4 regions of the Streptomyces umbrinus genome follow, and region 1 is predicted to be linked to each of the others. Evidence: riboswitches for the same ligand, from Rfam matches in the RefSeq annotation. Region 1 holds a riboswitch; each other region holds the start of a gene.

Region 1 (4,035 bases):
AGGTACGCGAGGACGTCGCGGACCTCCTTGCGCTCGTAGAAGCGGACGCCGCCGACGACCTTGTAGGGCAGGCCGACGCGGATGAAGACCTCTTCGAAGACACGGGACTGCGCGTTCGTACGGTAGAAGACCGCGACGTCGCCCGCCTTCGCGTCGCCCGCGTCCGTGAGGCGGTCGATCTCGTCGGCGACGAACTGGGCCTCGTCGTGCTCGGTGTCGGCGACATAGCCGGTGATCTGGGCGCCCGCGCCCGCGTTGGTCCACAGGTTCTTGGGGCGGCGCGACTCGTTGCGCTCGATGACCGCGTTGGCGGCGGTGAGGATCGTCTGCGTCGAGCGGTAGTTCTGCTCCAGCAAGATCGTCGTCGCGTTCGGGTAGTCCTCCTCGAACTGGAGGATGTTGCGGATGGTCGCGCCGCGGAAGGCGTAGATCGACTGGTCGGCGTCACCCACCACGCACAGCTCGGCCGGCGGGAGGTCGTGCTCGCTCGGCGGTACGTCGACCGGGTGCTCGGAGGTGCCGACGAGTTCGCGCACGAGTGCGTACTGCGCGTGGTTCGTGTCCTGGTACTCGTCGACCAGGACGTGCCGGAAGCGGCGGCGGTAGTGCTCGGCAACGTCCGGGAAAGCGCGCAGGAGGTTGACCGTCGTCATGATCAGGTCGTCGAAGTCCAGCGCGTTCGCCTCGCGCAGGCGTGACTGGTACATCGCGTAGGCCTGGGCGAGCGTCTTCTCGAAGCCGTCGGCGGCCTGGGCGGCGAAGTCCTCCTCGTCGATCAGCTCGTTCTTCAGGTTCGAGATCTTGGCGCTGAACGACTTGGGCGGGAAGCGCTTGGGGTCGAGGTCCAGGTCACGGCAGACCAGGGCCATGAGGCGCTTGCTGTCGGCGGCGTCGTAGATCGAGAAGGAAGAGGTGAAGCCGAGCTGCTTCGACTCGCGCCGCAGGATCCGGACGCACGCGCTGTGGAAGGTCATCACCCACATCGCGTTGGCCCGGGGGCCGACGAGCTGCTCGACGCGCTCCTTCATCTCGCCCGCGGCCTTGTTCGTGAAGGTGATCGCGAGGATCTGGCCCGGGTGCACCTTGCGCTCGCCCAGCAGGTGGGCGATCCGGTGCGTGAGCACACGGGTCTTGCCGGAACCCGCGCCGGCCACGATGAGCAGCGGCGAGCCGTGGTGGACCACCGCCGCGCGCTGGTTCTCGTTCAGCCCGTCCAGGAGCGCGGCCGGGTCCACGTGCGGCCTGGGCGCGCCGTCGCGGTAGTAGCCGTCCCGGCTCGGCGGCACGTCGAAGCGGCCGCCGAACAAATCGTCCGGAACGGGCTCCGACTCCGACGCCTCGTCCTCGGGCGGCGGCGGGGGCTCCTCCTCGTGGGCCCGCGAGGGCTTGAGGTCCGCCAGGAAGCTGTCATCAAAGAGGCTGCTCATCGCTCTCCGAGTCTAGGCGCCCCCACTGACAGCGTGCCGCCACCCTTGAAACTCCGCGGGCTCGCTCCGCGCGGGTGCGGGCTTCCGTGGCTGCTCGCCTCGGGTCCTGTCACCCTCCGGTGGGGGCTTGTAGCGGTCCGCGATCAGGCGGTCGGCCTGCGACTTTGCTGGAAGTCCCTGGGGGCCGGATCGCGGGTGCGGGTTCGTTGTGGCTTGTCGCGCAGTTCCCCGCGCCCCTAAAGGGCACTGCCCAAAGGGGCACTCCAGCGGGCCGGACTTCATCGAGTGGACAACTCGGCCCACACCCCTCCGAATTGGCCCGGGAGGGCGGGACTCAAAGCTAAGGTCACGAAAATGTATCGGGCATATCGCGCATCAAACTTCACAGGGGCCACAGGAATTAGCTAACTTTTATGTGGGCCGCACGACCCGCACCGGCGAACACGCCGGGCCGAGCGACCTCCGCCGAGTCCGGCAGGCCCTCGTGGCCGACGGAACCGAGGACCCACCGACCTTGGGGTGAATCGGTCCAACTCCCTTCGGGGAAACGGGCCGTAGGGCAAACCTTCCGGAGCACCCGCCCGAACCCGACAGCTAACTCGGTAGGCGGACGACGGAAGGAGACGCCCTCGTGGCGCCACACCGCAGGTCCCGGCCCCCCAGCCCCATGGGCATACGGACTCCGGCCCTCGCCACCGCGGCCCTGACCTCGGTGGCCCTCCTCTCCCAGACGGCGAACGCGTCCCCCTCCGAGGAGCCCAGGCCGAGCCTCGAGGAAATCGAGAAGAAGGTCGACGACCTCTACCGCCAGGCGGAGACGGCCAGCGAGAAGTACAACGCGGCCAAGGAGAAGACCACCAAGCAGAAGAAGCGCGTCGACACCCTGCTCGACGACGTGGCGCAGCGCACGGAGAAACTCAACGACGCGCGCGAGGAGCTCGGTACGTTCGCCGCCGCGCAGTACCGCACCGGGGCCGCCGCCCCCGACACCGCCTCCCTCCTCCTCGCGGACAACCCGCAGGACTACTTCGACCAGACCCAGCTGATGGACCGGCTCACCAGCCGCCAGAAGCAGTCCGTCGACGACTACGTGACGCAGCAGACCGCCACGACGGAGAAGCGGCAGGAGGCGTCCGAGAGCCTGGAGACGCTCACCAGGACGCAGAGGTCGCTGAAGACGTCCAAGGCGGACGTCCAGCGGAAGCTCGCCACGGCGCGCGACCTCCTCTCGAAGCTGACCACCGAGGAGAAGGCGCGGCTCGCCGCGATCGAGCGGCAGAAGCAGGAAGAGGCCCAGCGCAAGGCGGACGAGCTGGCCCGGCAGCAGGCGGCCGACGCCGAGCGGCGGCGCCAGGAGGCGGCACAGGGCACCGGGACCTCCACGGGCTCCGGGAGCGCCTCGGGGACCTCCGGGTCCGGCTCCGCCACCGCCAAGGCCGACAAGGCGCTCGCCTTCGCCCGCGCCCAGGTCGGCAAACCGTACGTCTGGGGCGCGAGCGGCCCCGGCTCGTACGACTGCTCCGGCCTCACCCAGGCCGCCTGGAAGGCCGCCGGCGTCACCCTCCCGCGCACCACCTGGGACCAGGTCAACGCCGGCACGACGGTCTCCGTGAACAGCGCCCAGCCCGGTGACCTGGTCTTCTTCTACGACGACATCAGCCACGTCGGCATCTACATCGGCGACGGCATGATGATCCACGCGCCCAAGCCGGGGGCGTACGTCCGCGAGGAGTCGATCTACTACATGCCGATCCACAGCGTGGTGCGCCCGGCGTGAGGTGCTTTTCGCCGACCTGAGCGGAAACAGGAGCCTGTTTCCGCTCGGGTCCAGAGCACCGCGAGTCAGGTCCAGAGCACCGCGATGAAGATGTTCGCCGTGGTGAGCCCGCCCACCAGGCCGAACAGGCTGTTCTCCACCTTCTCCTCGTCCCGTTTCACGTACACGAGGCCGAGGATCACGACCAGCAGGGCGAGCTTCACGCCGATCTTGATGTTGTTGACGGTCTGGTCGTCGGCCTGGTTGAGGCCGACCAGGATCGCGCCGGTGACCAGCATGGTCAGCGCGCCGTGGAGCATGGCGGGGCTGAAGCGGGCCGCGCCGTCACTCATGGCCTTCATCTGCGTGAGAAAGCCGCCGAGGAGGGACGCGATGCCGATGATGTGCAGGGCGACGAAGACATGAATGAGTACGTCCATGAGCCCGGACACTAACCAAACGCCTCAGCACCACCGCGCACCGCCCCCGGCGGAGCCCATAGCACCGGGTCGCCGCCCGTTTCCCCACAATCCGCGCATCGGTCACCACACCACGTCAAGTCGGCGGGCCCGGGCCCGGATCGCGGTCGTACCCGGTCAGCTCATGTCCGAGTCCCACCACTTCCGTACATGCCGTTACCCCCGCCGCGGTCCCAGGTTTAGCGTCCTTCACCAGGTGACCGGCTCCCCACCACCGCCCGGGTCAGGGGCGGCATCCGGACACCACCGCCGAGAAAGGTCCGGCGGCGGCCCGCTCCCCCTGTGCGGGCCGCCGCCGGACGTGCAACCGGCCCCTGAGGGCCGCCGCCGCGGCCGCACCAACGCCTCGGCGGCCGTACGGAAGGACGTGGAT
Region 2 (4,035 bases), 3.0 Mb from region 1:
CACTGCTGCGTTGGAGCTGTACGGCCCTGCTGGAGATCGCCGCCCTGCTCGGTGTACGGGACGAGCTGGCGCCCAAGTGGCGCGAGGTGCTGGAGAAGTTGACCGACTACCCGGTGGACGGGAACGGCTTCATGATCGGCGCCGGCGTTCCCTTCGCCAAGTCCCACCGCCACTACTCCCACATGCTCTCCGTCTACCCGCTCCACCTCGTCAACTGGGAGCAGCCCGAGCACCGGGACCTGATCGAGCGGTCGCTGAATCACTGGATCGGCTTCGAGGGTGCCCTGCGCGGCTACAGCTTCACCGGCGCCGCCTCCATCACCGCCCAGATGGGCCGGGGCGACGACGCGCTGACGTACTTACGGGAGCTGGTCGACCGGTTCGTACAGCCCAACACCATGTACTACGAGGCGGGTCCGGTCATCGAGACACCGCTGTCCGCCGCGCAGAGCCTGCACGACATGCTCTGCCAGAGCTGGGGCGACACGATCCGCGTCTTCCCGGCCGTCCCGGGCGCGTGGCGGGACGTCACGCTGCACGACTTCCGCACCCAGGGCGCGTTCCTCGTCAGCGCCGTCCGCCGGGGCGGCACCACCCGCTGGATCCGTGTACGCAGCCTCGCCGGAGAGCCGTGCCGGGTACGCCACTCCCTGCGCGGCCGGCTCGCGGTCGCCGGGGTCGGCGGCCCCGCACCCGCCTGGCGCGACCTGGGCGACGGTGTCGTCGAACTGGACCTGGCACGGGACGCGGAGGCGGTGATCCACCCGGTCGGCTCGCGGCCCGACCTGCGGATCGCCCCGGTGAAGGTGACCGTGCCCGCCGACCCGTGGGGACTGCCGGAACCGCCGCAGAGCGGAACCGTCACCCAGCTCGATCTCACAGGGCACTTCGACAACGACGGCATCACCACCGAGATGTACTACGGCGACGGGGACTTCGACGGCACCGGCCGTACGTACCCCATGGCCCAACTTCCGCAGACCGGGCAGACGACGGACAACGGGATCGCCTTCCTCTTCACCAACGGCAGCGAGGGAACGAACAACAACCTCGTGGCGGCAGGGCAGGAGATCGCCGTTCCGCAGGGCGCGCAACGTGCGTTCACGAAGCTGCACGTGCTCGGCGCGGGCGACACGGCGGCCGTGACCGTCCCCGCGGTGGTCCGGTACGCCGACGGAACGAGCGAGGCCGCCCCGATCGCGCTCACCAACTGGCTGGCGTCCGGTCCCGAGTTCGGAGAGACCGAGGCGGTGATCACCGGTCAGATCCACTCGCGCACCGGGCCGTTGGCCACCAAGGCGGCCGTCTTCCATCAGGTGATCGAGCTCGACGCGAGCAAGCAGCTCACCGCGATCATGCTGACCGGGCCCTCAGGGTCGTCCAGGGCCCATGTCTTCGCCGTCTCGCTGGAGCAGTAGTTGCGAGTGGCGGGAGCAGCAGGATCGGCGAACCGTGAGAAGTCGTCGAAGTCCGGCGATGTCTCGACCCGGTACGACGAAGGTCACAGTTATATATCGGACACTTCGCCCTTCAATCTTCACACGAGGTGCACATGTTGGCTAAGTTGACGGACAGGACGCACGACTCCCTCCGGTGAACCTCGCCGGGTCGCGCGGCCTCCGCCGAATCCGGTGGCCCTCGCGGCGACCGGAACCGGGGACCCAACCGAACTTTGGGGTGAATCGGCCCGACCGCCCGACAGGGCAAGGGCCGTAGGGCATACCTTCCGGATTCCTCGCCCGAACCCGACAGCTAACTCGGTAGGCGGAGCACGGAAGGAGTACGGCTCCCATCGCGCCGGAACGAACCCCGCGCCCCGGAGGCAGCAACCTCCCGGGCATACCCCGGCCCGCCCTCGCGACGGCGGCCGCCACCTCAGTGGACCTCTACTCCTCGGCCGGCGGATCCTCGCCCGCAAGAGGGGACGACGGGCCCAGTCGCGAAGAGGTCCAGCAGCGGATCAGCAGCCTCTACGACCAGGCAGAGACCGTCAGCGGGAACTACAACGCGACCCGGGCGATGAACTCGGGCCGGCCGCGTGAGCGTATGGCGCCCGGGCCCGACACCGGGCGTGGGCGTGCCGACACGGTCGCCGCCGCCGATCCCGTTCTGAGCGACCGCGCCAAGCAGTGGTTCGACGTGGGGCGTTCGCAACTGGGGCCCCTCATCCCCGCCGTGCTGCCGCCCGACAGGGCGCCGGACCGCGGCCAGGCCGCGACGCGGCCCAAGAGCCCCGGTGACCGTCCGGCAGACCGGTCACCCGACCGCTCGCCCGACCGTGCGCTGGAAGGGGCGGGCAAGCCCCTCCTGGAGCTGACCGCCGGACCCGGCGCCGCGACAGCCGCCCGACCCGTGGCGGAGTTGACCGCAGGACCCGTCGCCGCGCTGCCGGCCGTGCCGCAGGCGCGTCAGGAGGCCACCGCGGTACTGCCCGTGACTGCCGCCGATCCGCGGCAGTCGCTGAAGACCTCCAAGCAGCGGAACCAGAGCAAACTCGCGAAGGCCCGTGAACTGCTCTCCGCACACATCGCCCGGCGGAGCGCGCCGGTGGCGGCCATCGAACCTCCTCCGGCGGAGACCGCCTGGGTCACCACCGAGGGACAGGGCTACCGCCAGGCCGAGGCCGAATGGTGGCAGCCGCAGGCACAGGCGCAGCCGCTGTCGGCCGGTTTCGGCATGGAACCGGCTGTCGACGCCTTGGGCGGCCCGGACCTGACGTTCGGCATGGGGCTGCCCGCCGCTCCGGCTCCGGCAATCGTTCCACCAATCGCTCCGGCTCCGTCGTTCGGCATGGATCTGTCCATGGGCCCGGACCTGTCGTTCGGTATGGCTCCGCCCGTCGACTCCCGTACGCCGATCGGCACGGGCCTGCCCATCGGTTCGGACGGTGCTGCGAACCCGGGGTATGGCACTCCGACCCCGGGATACAGCGCTTCGTCTCCGGCATACAGCGGTCGGTCGACCCCGGGATACGCCGGATCGACCCCCGGATACGGCGGGAAGGCCGCGACAGCCGTCGACTTCGCCCGTGAGCAGATCGGCAAGCCCTGTGTGTGGGGAGCGATGGGGCCGGGCTCGTACGACTGCTCCAGCCTCACCCAGGCGGCGTGGAAGGCGGCGGGGGTCGCACTCCCGCGTACCGTGCACGATCAGGCGGTCGCCGGTACGGCTGTCCCCCTCTCCGACATCCGTCTCGGCGACCTGGTCCTCTTCCACGGGCACGTCGGCCATGTCGGCATCTACAGCGGCAACGGCATGATGGTCCACGCGCCGAGCCCGGGGGCGTCCATCCGCGAGGAGTCGATCCACTGGGCCGGCGAGGCGGCGATCCACAGCGTGATCCGGCCCGCCTGACCCCGGAGCCGTACCTGACCCGGAGGCCGTATCGGAACGCGCGCGAGGCGCCGACCGATACGGCCTCTGATCGTCTCGTCTCCGAGACGGCCGGTCCGCGGTCGGGTCAGCCCGCGTCGAGCGCGACGGCGATGTCGGTGATGGGTATCGGGAACGCGTACACGTCGGTCGTGGCTCCGGTGAGTACGTCGACGGTGTAGAGCGTCGTCGTCGAGGCACCGGCCGGAGTGAGGGCGGCGAAGGCCGTGTTCGAGATGGTCTTGCCCGCGCTCAGGTCGCTGAAGATGTCGAAGCCCGCGTTGGCGCCGGCGTCGAAGCCGAGCGAACCGGTCGCGGTCAGCAGGCCGTTGGCGGGCGGTGACTGGATGACGACCTGGTCCGAGGTCGTGTTGATGTCGAACAGCGTGGTCGCGGTGGCCGAGTTGAGGTCGTTGTTCGTGTAGGCGGCGCCGGTGACGCCGTGGGTCGTCGCCCCGTCCGTGGTCAGCGGGGTGTTCGTGGCGGTGCTGCTGTTGGCGAGGTTGTGCGCCAGGTTCTGGCCGGTGTCGCTGATGATCCGGAGCCGGTCGGCCGCGGGGTTGAAGTCGACACCGAAGTTGGTGCCCTGCAACGGGACACTGAGCTGCGAGACCTTGGTGACCTGTACGTCCGGGACGGCGGGCGGGGTCTTGACCGTGTAGA
Region 3 (4,035 bases), 5.0 Mb from region 1:
AAGGGAGTCGAAGGCCTCGCTGTAGGCCTGGAGGTCTTCTTTCCGTTCGAGATAGAGGCTACTCGTCAAGTGGTCTAGAACAACCACATCCAGATCAGATGTGTTCGGAAACGAAAAAATAACAAAGGGCCCTGTCACGCCGACATGAGCTCCAACTCCGAACGGCAGCACCTGAATCCGCACGTGAGGGAGTTGCGCGGCCTCTCCGAGGTGCTCCAACTGCCGTGCCATGACCTCCGGTCCGCCGACCGTCCGTCGTAGGGCCGCCTCGTCGAGAACCGCACTCAGTCGGAGCGGTGGATTCGAACGCAGTACGTCCTGACGGGCGAGGCGCACCTCCACCAGCGCGTCGACCTTGTCGTCCGGCGCACCGTCCACGGCCGCCAGGGTCACCTCACGGGCGTACTCCGGCGTCTGGAGAAGCCCCGGCACGACCGAGTTCTCCAGCGTGCGCATCACGCTGGCCTGCGACTCCAGGCTGATGAAGTCGCTGTAGGTGGACGGCAGAAGACCCCGGTAGGCGTGCCACCAGTGGTGCCGGCCGTTGTCGTCGGAGCCCGCCAGCACCACGAGCAACTCGCGCAGTTCCGCGTCCCGGACGTCGTAGGCGTCGAGGAGCAGCTCCACGTCCGCCGGCTTCACCCCGCTGCGGCCGGTCTCGATCCGGCTCACCTTCGACTGGTGCCAGCCGACGAGCCGGGCCGCCTCGCCGCTCTTGAGGCCCGCACGGGCACGCAGGGCACGCAGTTCGGCGCCGAGTTTCCGGCGGCGCACAGCGGGACCGTACTGCATGGCCGTCTCCTTCCGACCGTCGCGACGGCGCTATATCGTCCGGCGTCACGCCGACCGTAGAGGACAAACCGGCCCCCCGCCCAAATACGGTCGGCCGTCGCAGAGTTCACCGCTTCGAGCGACAGATATATGCATATCTCGGTGGATCGCCACCGTGAACGCCGAGGTAGTGGCACTCTGGCGCAAGCACCAGTCCGGGACCGTACTCGAAGTCATCCGCTTCGTGTCGGACTCCGGTCCCGTGGGAAAGGGACGACCTCGCCATGGCAGACCACCAGGAAGCATCCGTCACTCTGCCGAGCGATCCCGCCTCGGTCTACGCCGCCCGCACATACGTCATGAACGTGCTGGCCGAATGGGGACTTCCATCCGACACGGAGGCGGCCGACACGGTCCGGCTCATCGTCTCGGAGCTCGCCACCAACGCCGTACAGCACACGTTCGGGCAGTCGCCCACCTTCACGGTGGACATCGAACTCGACCGCGACGAACAACTGCGCATCGGCGTGACCGACAGTCACCCGCGCTTCCCGAAACGGTTGCCCGCGGCCGTCCAGCAGGACAACGGCCGCGGCATGGTGATCGTCCGCTGGCTGACGGTCGAGTGCGGCGGCAAGCTGACGGTCCGGCCCACCAGAGAGGGTGGCAAGACGGTCTCGATCATGCTGCCGTGGACGGCGCCGGTGCAGCCCGTGAGAGCGGACTGAGCGCCGTGCCCCGCTGGTGGCGTGAAGGGCTCGCTAGTCCTTGTCGGCGGAGCCCTGCATCAGATGGGGGATGAGCGCCCACAGCCCCGCACAGACGACCAGGGTGCTCGCACCCGCCGCGATGCCGCCCGCCCGGCCCGTCGCCACGTCCACGACGAGCAGGACCGAACCGGAGAGGGCGAGCGCGAGCACGCCGAGCCCGATCTGGGCCAGATGCGATGAGGCGTTCACGACCTGGGGCTTGGCGCCCTGCTGGAAGAGCCGGCGATGGAGCGCGGCCGGGGCCGTGAAGAGGGCGGCGGCCAGTACGGAGAGCAGCAGCGTGACGACGTACGTGGTGCGCTGGAAGGTGTCCAGGGAGGGGAAGCGCGGGGTGAACGCGAGGGTGAGCAGGAAGGCGAAGAGGATCTGCACCCCGGTCTGCGTGACCCGCAGTTCCTGGAGCAGTTCGTTGAAGTTGCGGTCGGCGCGCTCGAGCCGCGTCTCGTTGCGCTCCTCGTGGTGATGAAGGTCGCCCATAAGTGAAGGAGTAACCACTCTGCCGCGAATATCACGCACCGGGCCCCGGAAGGTGGCCGCGGCGATCACCGCAGCCACCTTCCGGGCGGGTCACCTGACCCGGCCGTACCAGACGCTCTTCGTCCAGATCTTCTGGAGCTTCACCACTTCCCCGGTCTTCGGGGAGTGCCAGATCCGTCCCTTCCCGGCGTAGATGCCGACGTGGTAGACGTTCCGGCCCGAGTGGAAGAAGACCAGGTCCCCCTGCTTGCGATTCGAAGCGGAGACATGGTTCGTCTTGTTGTACTGCGCGGCAGCCGTACGCGGCAGGGACTTGCCCGCCTTCTTGAACGAGTAGAGCGTGAGACCGGAGCAGTCGAAGCGCTTGGGCCCCACGGCCCCGTACTTGTACGGGGAGCCCTTCTTGGAGGCCGCTACCTGGAGTGCCTTCGTCGCGGGTGTGGCCGCTTCCGCGCCGGACGTGAATCCGGGGGCCACGATGCCGCCGCCGACAGCGGCGATGGTGAGAGCCGATGCGGTACCGGCCCTGCTGAACAGCGACGGGACACGATTGAGCGCAGTCATGCGCAACCCTTCGTCAGCCGCCTGTGAAGGATGACCTGTCGGATTCGGGCTGGCGAAGTTGCCCGGCCGCTGACGCGGCTTCACCCCAAGGGCTGCTCGGCCCGGTCATGGCGTGACCGTTCCGGCGACCCGTCGTGCCTGGGTCCTCCACTCCTGCCGATCCACTTCTGTCGACCGGTCATCCGGGCGGCGGCAGGACTCGGCGTCCGCCCGGATCGCCCCGCCGCTTGTGGCGGGGGCTTGTCGTCGGAAGGGATCTTGACGCACGGATGTCCCAAAAGCCGAGCGGAATCGGCGATTTGTGGGCTTACTCACCACTCACCCGTTCGGGTGGACAGCCATTCCCAAGGGAGGGCGTCGAGGGGGTCGACGACCCTCGTACCAGCACCGGAACGTCTGATTCCGTACGGAGGCTACACATGTTGCGCAACTCCCACGGGCCTGTAAAAGCAGCTCTGGCTACGCTGTTCGGTGGTACACCTTTCGGTCCGTTTGAACTCTGACCCGGACGTCCCGTCAGATGCCTGCGTGACGCCGGGTCCGTGGCGGTACGTCAGCTGTCGGAGCGCGGCGGTAGCGCGATCCGGCCCGCTCGGCGCTCACCGTCGAGGACGCGCAGCGCCCGCGCCAGGGTCGGCGCGTGCACCTCGTGCTCGCCGCGTTGGTGCATCAGGGCCAGTGCGTCACGCAGCGCGGCAGCCTTGCCGACCAGGGCCTGGGCGGCCCGCAGCCCCCGGTAAGTGTCCCCGGAGTGGGCCGGGTTGATCCGGCCGAGCAGGTCCACCACTTCAAGGTAACGGTCGATCAGTTCGGCCTCGGCGCGGGTCAGGGCCGGCAGCGGCGGCAACTCGGGTGGGAGCATCGGCCGCTCACCTCGCGCCGCGTGCGCTCTGGGTGGACTTCCGGCTCGGGACGATCCGGTCGATCAGTCCGTACTCCAGCGCCGCCTGCGCGTCCAGGATCTTGTCCCGCTCGATGTCCGCACCGATCCGCTCCCGGCTCTGGCCCGAATGACGGGCGAGCATCTCCTCCAACTGCTCACGGGTACGCATCAACTCGTCGGCCTGAATGGCCAGGTCGGACGCCTGTCCCTGGACGGGCTCGGAGAGCGACGGCTGGTGGATCAGTACGCGGGCGCCCGGCAGCGCGTACCGCTTGCCCGGTGTGCCGGCCGCGAGCAGCGCCGCCGCGGCCGACGCCGCCTGCCCCAGGCAGATGGTCTCCACCTCGCAGCTGACGAACTGCATCGTGTCGTAGACGGCCGTCATCGCGCTGAACGAGCCGCCGGGGGAATTGATGTAGAGCGAGATGTCCCTGTCGGGCGCCTGGTACTCGAGGTGCATGAACTGCGCCATCACGTCGTTCGCCGACACGTCGTCGATCGGCGTACCGAGGAACACGATCCGCTCCTCCAGCAGCTTCGAGTACGGATCCATGGTCCGGCTCCCCGAAC
Region 4 (4,035 bases), 2.9 Mb from region 1:
ACTCCGCGGCCTGGACGCTGCCGCACCGCGACGGCTGGCGGCTGTCCCAGCTGCACGGCCGGTGGGCGGCCGAGTCCCGGCTCGTACGCTCCGAACTCACCTACGGTGAGAAGGTCATCGGCAGCCGGCGCGGGCACACCTCGCACCAGCACCTGCCCTGGGTCGCTCTGGACGCCGACGGCGCGGCCACCGAGGAGCGGGGCGAGGTCTACGGGTGCGCCCTCGCCTGGTCGGGCACCTGGCGGATCGCCGTGGCCCAACTCCCGGACGCGCGCGTGCAGATCACCGGCGGGGTCGGGTACGACGACTCGGGGCTGCTGCGGCTGGAGCCGGGGGAGAGCTTCGTCACACCCGTCTTCGCGGGGCTGTGGAGCGACGGCGGATTCGGCGGCGCGAGCCGTGCCTGGCACGCCTACCAGCGCGCCTATGTGATCCCGGAGGCGGACGAGCACCGGCCGGTGCTCTACAACTCCTGGGAGGCCACGGAGTTCGACATCTCCGAGGAGCAGCAGGGGGCGCTGGCGCGGCGGGCCGCCGCGATGGGGGTCGAGCTGTTCGTGGTCGACGACGGCTGGTTCGGGGCGCGCACCAGCGACCGGGCCGGGCTCGGCGACTGGACGCCCAACCCCGACCGCTTCCCGGCCGGTCTCAAGCCCCTCGCGGACGAGGTGCACGCGCTGGGGATGCAGTTCGGGATCTGGGTCGAGCCCGAGATGGTCAACCCGGACAGCGAGCTGTACCGCGCGCACCCCGACTGGGTGCAGTTCCAACCGGGACGAAAGAGGACGGAGCTGCGCAATCAGCTCGTACTGAACCTCGCCCGCGATGACGTCCAGGAGTATCTCTGGGAGCAGCTCGACACGCTGCTCTCCAGTGCGCCGATCGACTATGTGAAGTGGGACTTCAACCGCTGCTTCACCGACGCGGGGTGGTCCGGCGAGGCCTACCCGCAGCGGCTCTGGGTGGACCATGTGCACGCCCTGTACCGCCTCTTGGACCGGCTGCGGGCGGCCCACCCGGGCGTCGCCTTCGAGTCGTGCTCGGGCGGCGGCGGCCGTATCGACCTCGGGATCATGGCGCGTACGGATCAGGTGTGGACCTCGGACAACACCGACCCGCTCGACCGGCTCGCCATCCAGCACGGCTTCAGCCAGGTGCATCCCGCGCGGACCATGGCCGCCTGGGTCACCGACAGTCCGAACGTCCAGCTCAACGGTCGCGTCAGTTCGCTGCGCTTCCGCTTCGTGAGCGCGATGGCCGGAGTGCTCGGTGTCGGCGGCGACCTGACGCGGTGGAGCGACGAGGAGCTGGCCGAGGCGCGGACGTGGGTGGAGCTCTACAAGGAGATCCGGCCCGTCGTGCAGGGCGGGGACCTTCACCGGCTGCGGGCGCCGGAGGGCGGGCTGAGCGCCGTGCAGTACTCGCGTGACGGCGAGGTCGTGGTCCTCGCCTGGCTCCAGGCCCAGCACTACGGCGAGCCGGTCGCTCCTGTGCGGCTGCGCGGACTCGACCCGACAGCGGCGTACGAATGCCTTGAAACGGGCGAAGTCCACCGAGGTGCGGTGCTGTTGCATCACGGGTTGCGGACGGGGCTGCAGGGTGACCTTGATGCGGCAGTTTTCCGACTGCGTCGCATGTGACTGTTGTGTCCGTAATGGAGGCTAAGTTCCAACTCGCTCTGGAATAAAGGCTCCTGAAACGGCACTCAGTGAGCAGCGTCATATTCGTGACGGTCCGCTGTCGCCATGTTCACGTAATTCGGCTGCGTTTTCAGGGATTTAACAAACGGGGGAGATCCCGGATTTACGCAGCGTGACCGTCATTTCGGTCAGGGATCAAGAGAACGGGGCACACAGGAAACCCCAGAGGTTGTTCCTGCGTCTTCATGTCGCTTACGTTCGCCACCAATCCGGACGGACGCCCAATCCTGCCGCCGCCCGGAATCCGCTCACCCACCCGTACACGGCAGGAGCGGGGGACCCACAGGTAGAACGCCTGTTCCGGTCTCCGGAACGGCTAGGGGTTAAGTCGTGCGCAAACACGGCCGGGCATCTCCAGCTCGCACCCGACAGCTCACCTCGCAGGCGCCGGAGAGGAATTTGCCATGCCCGCGAAGGGTAAGCACCGCCGTCCCAAGTCCCAGCGTTTCACCCGCTCCATAGCCGTCGCCGGAACCGGCGGCGCGGCGCTCGCCCTTCCGCTGCTCGGCGCGACCGGAGCGCACGCCGCGACTCCGCAGTCCGCCGCCGATTCCGTGGCGAGCGTCTCGAATGTCGCGAACAAGGCCGCCGAATCGGCGCCTGCCGCCGCCGGCAAGAAGGCCGAGGCGAAGAAGGCCGCGGCCAAGACCTATTCCGTGCGTGCGGGCGACTCCCTGTCGAAGATCGCCGACACGCAGGACGTCAACGGTGGCTGGAAGAAGCTGTACGAGGACAACCGCAAGGCGATCGGCGGTGACCCGGCGCTGATCCACCCGGGCCTGAAGCTGTCGATCGGCAAGGCCGCCGCCGCTTCGAGCTCCGACTCCGGCGCCTCCAAGGCCACCCAGTCCTCCGCGAAGAAGGTCGCGGCCCCGAAGGCCGCCGCCGCTCCCAAGGCCGCGTCCGAAGCCGGTGCCGCCGGCTTCACGCTGCCGGTCGCGGGCGCGGGCGTCGGTACCCCGTACAAGATGTCGGGCAGTATGTGGTCCAGCGGATACCACACCGGCGTCGACTTCGTGGTCCCGACCGGCACGTCCCTCAAGTCCGTCGGCGCGGGCACGGTCGTCTCGGCCGGCTGGGGCGGCGCGTACGGCAACCAGGTCGTCATCCAGCTCGAAGACGGCCACTACGCCCAGTACGCCCACCTGTCCTCCCTCTCCGTCTCGGCCGGACAGGCCGTGACCGAGGGCCAGCAGGTCGGCCTCTCCGGCGCGACGGGCAACGTCACCGGCCCGCACCTGCACTTCGAGATCCGCACCACCCCGGACTACGGCTCGGACGTGGACCCGCTGGCGTACCTGCGTGGCAAGGGCGTCTCCGTCTGACCCGACGCCAGGCGCGCCCGGACGGCGTACCACTCCGCTCGTCTCCGAAGGCCGGACCCTGTGATCCCCGGGGTCCGGTCTTCGGTGTTTTGGTTCTGTGGCATGGCCGGGCGATGGGTCGACAGGGGTGCGGAAGCCGGACACAGTGATCTCCGCAAGCGCTTTCTATGCGTCTTCCATGCCTTGGAGGTCTTCATGACGACCACACGCAGAACGTTCGGAGCCCTGGCCACCGGTGTCGCACTCGCCGCGCTGGTCCCCACGCAGACGGCGAGCGCGGCGGCCCGGTACCGTCCGGGGCGACTCATCGCCCGCGACGACTTCCGGCACGGCCTCGGCCAGTGGGCGACAGAGCTGCAGGACGGCGGCAGCGTCACCGCGTCCCAGGGCGTTCTGGAGATGGACGTGCCGAGCGGCGCGACGGTCTGGTTCAAGCGAAGGCTGCGAGGGCCGTACGTCCTGGAATACACCGCCACACCGGTCTCGGCGGGCGGCGCCAACGACCGGGTCTCGGACCTCAACAACTTCTGGAACGCCACGGACGTCCGCTCACCGGAGGACCTCTTCGCCACGCACCGCGGCGGCGCGCTCGACGAGTACGACCACCTCACGACGTACTACGCCGGATACGGCGCCAACTCCAACACCACGACCAGGCTGCGCCGTTACGTCGGTGAGGCGGGCGTCCGGCCGCTCGTCTTCGACTACACGGAGCCGCTGCTCGCGGCGAACGAGCCCAACCGGGTCCGGATCGTCTCCAACGGCTCGACGGTCCAGTGGTGGAACAACGGGCGGCTCGTCTTCGACTTCGTGGACCAAGAGCCGTACACGAGCGGCCACTTCGCGTTCCGGACCGTGTGGAGTCACTTCAGGATCACGGACTTCCGGGTGCGGGAGCTGCGACAACGTCCCTGATCGAGCCCCTTATTCCGGGATTGACCAACACTTGACGAGTGGCTTATCTCACCGCCCGTCAACCCTTTCCTACGGTCGCGTAGCTCACACCCGAA

Evidence for each region. A riboswitch is a leader RNA that binds a small molecule or an ion and turns the genes downstream of it on or off. The one in region 1 is predicted to bind cyclic di-AMP.
Region 2: it holds a riboswitch for cyclic di-AMP, as region 1 does, so the genes downstream of both, QF035_RS08940 (C40 family peptidase) here and QF035_RS21240 (C40 family peptidase) in region 1, are expected to answer to the same signal.
Region 3: it holds a riboswitch for cyclic di-AMP, as region 1 does, so the genes downstream of both, QF035_RS43870 (C40 family peptidase) here and QF035_RS21240 (C40 family peptidase) in region 1, are expected to answer to the same signal.
Region 4: it holds a riboswitch for cyclic di-AMP, as region 1 does, so the genes downstream of both, QF035_RS09605 (M23 family metallopeptidase) here and QF035_RS21240 (C40 family peptidase) in region 1, are expected to answer to the same signal.

What each region holds. Positions count from the first base shown of each region.
Region 1 is NZ_JAUSZI010000002.1:4,875,236-4,879,270, forward strand. It holds gene pcrA (DNA helicase PcrA) at 1-1,427, opposite strand, end outside; cyclic di-AMP (ydaO/yuaA leader) riboswitch at 1,881-2,051, shown strand; gene QF035_RS21240 (C40 family peptidase) at 2,059-3,204, shown strand; gene QF035_RS21245 (hypothetical protein) at 3,270-3,623, opposite strand.
Region 2 is NZ_JAUSZI010000002.1:1,854,202-1,858,236, reverse strand. It holds gene QF035_RS08945 (glycosyl hydrolase family 95 catalytic domain-containing protein) at 1-1,418, shown strand, start outside; cyclic di-AMP (ydaO/yuaA leader) riboswitch at 1,611-1,783, shown strand; gene QF035_RS08940 (C40 family peptidase) at 1,879-3,354, shown strand; gene QF035_RS08935 (DUF4394 domain-containing protein) at 3,461-4,035, opposite strand, start outside.
Region 3 is NZ_JAUSZI010000002.1:9,924,761-9,928,795, forward strand. It holds gene QF035_RS43855 (helix-turn-helix domain-containing protein) at 1-792, opposite strand, end outside; gene QF035_RS43860 (ATP-binding protein) at 1,056-1,499, shown strand; gene QF035_RS43865 (DUF6328 family protein) at 1,533-2,018, opposite strand; gene QF035_RS43870 (C40 family peptidase) at 2,109-2,582, opposite strand; cyclic di-AMP (ydaO/yuaA leader) riboswitch at 2,586-2,719, opposite strand; gene QF035_RS43875 (hypothetical protein) at 3,136-3,444, opposite strand; gene QF035_RS43880 (ATP-dependent Clp protease proteolytic subunit) at 3,452-4,035, opposite strand, start outside.
Region 4 is NZ_JAUSZI010000002.1:2,018,147-2,022,181, reverse strand. It holds gene QF035_RS09610 (alpha-galactosidase) at 1-1,640, shown strand, start outside; cyclic di-AMP (ydaO/yuaA leader) riboswitch at 1,936-2,102, shown strand; gene QF035_RS09605 (M23 family metallopeptidase) at 2,105-3,025, shown strand; gene QF035_RS09600 (DUF6250 domain-containing protein) at 3,221-3,940, shown strand.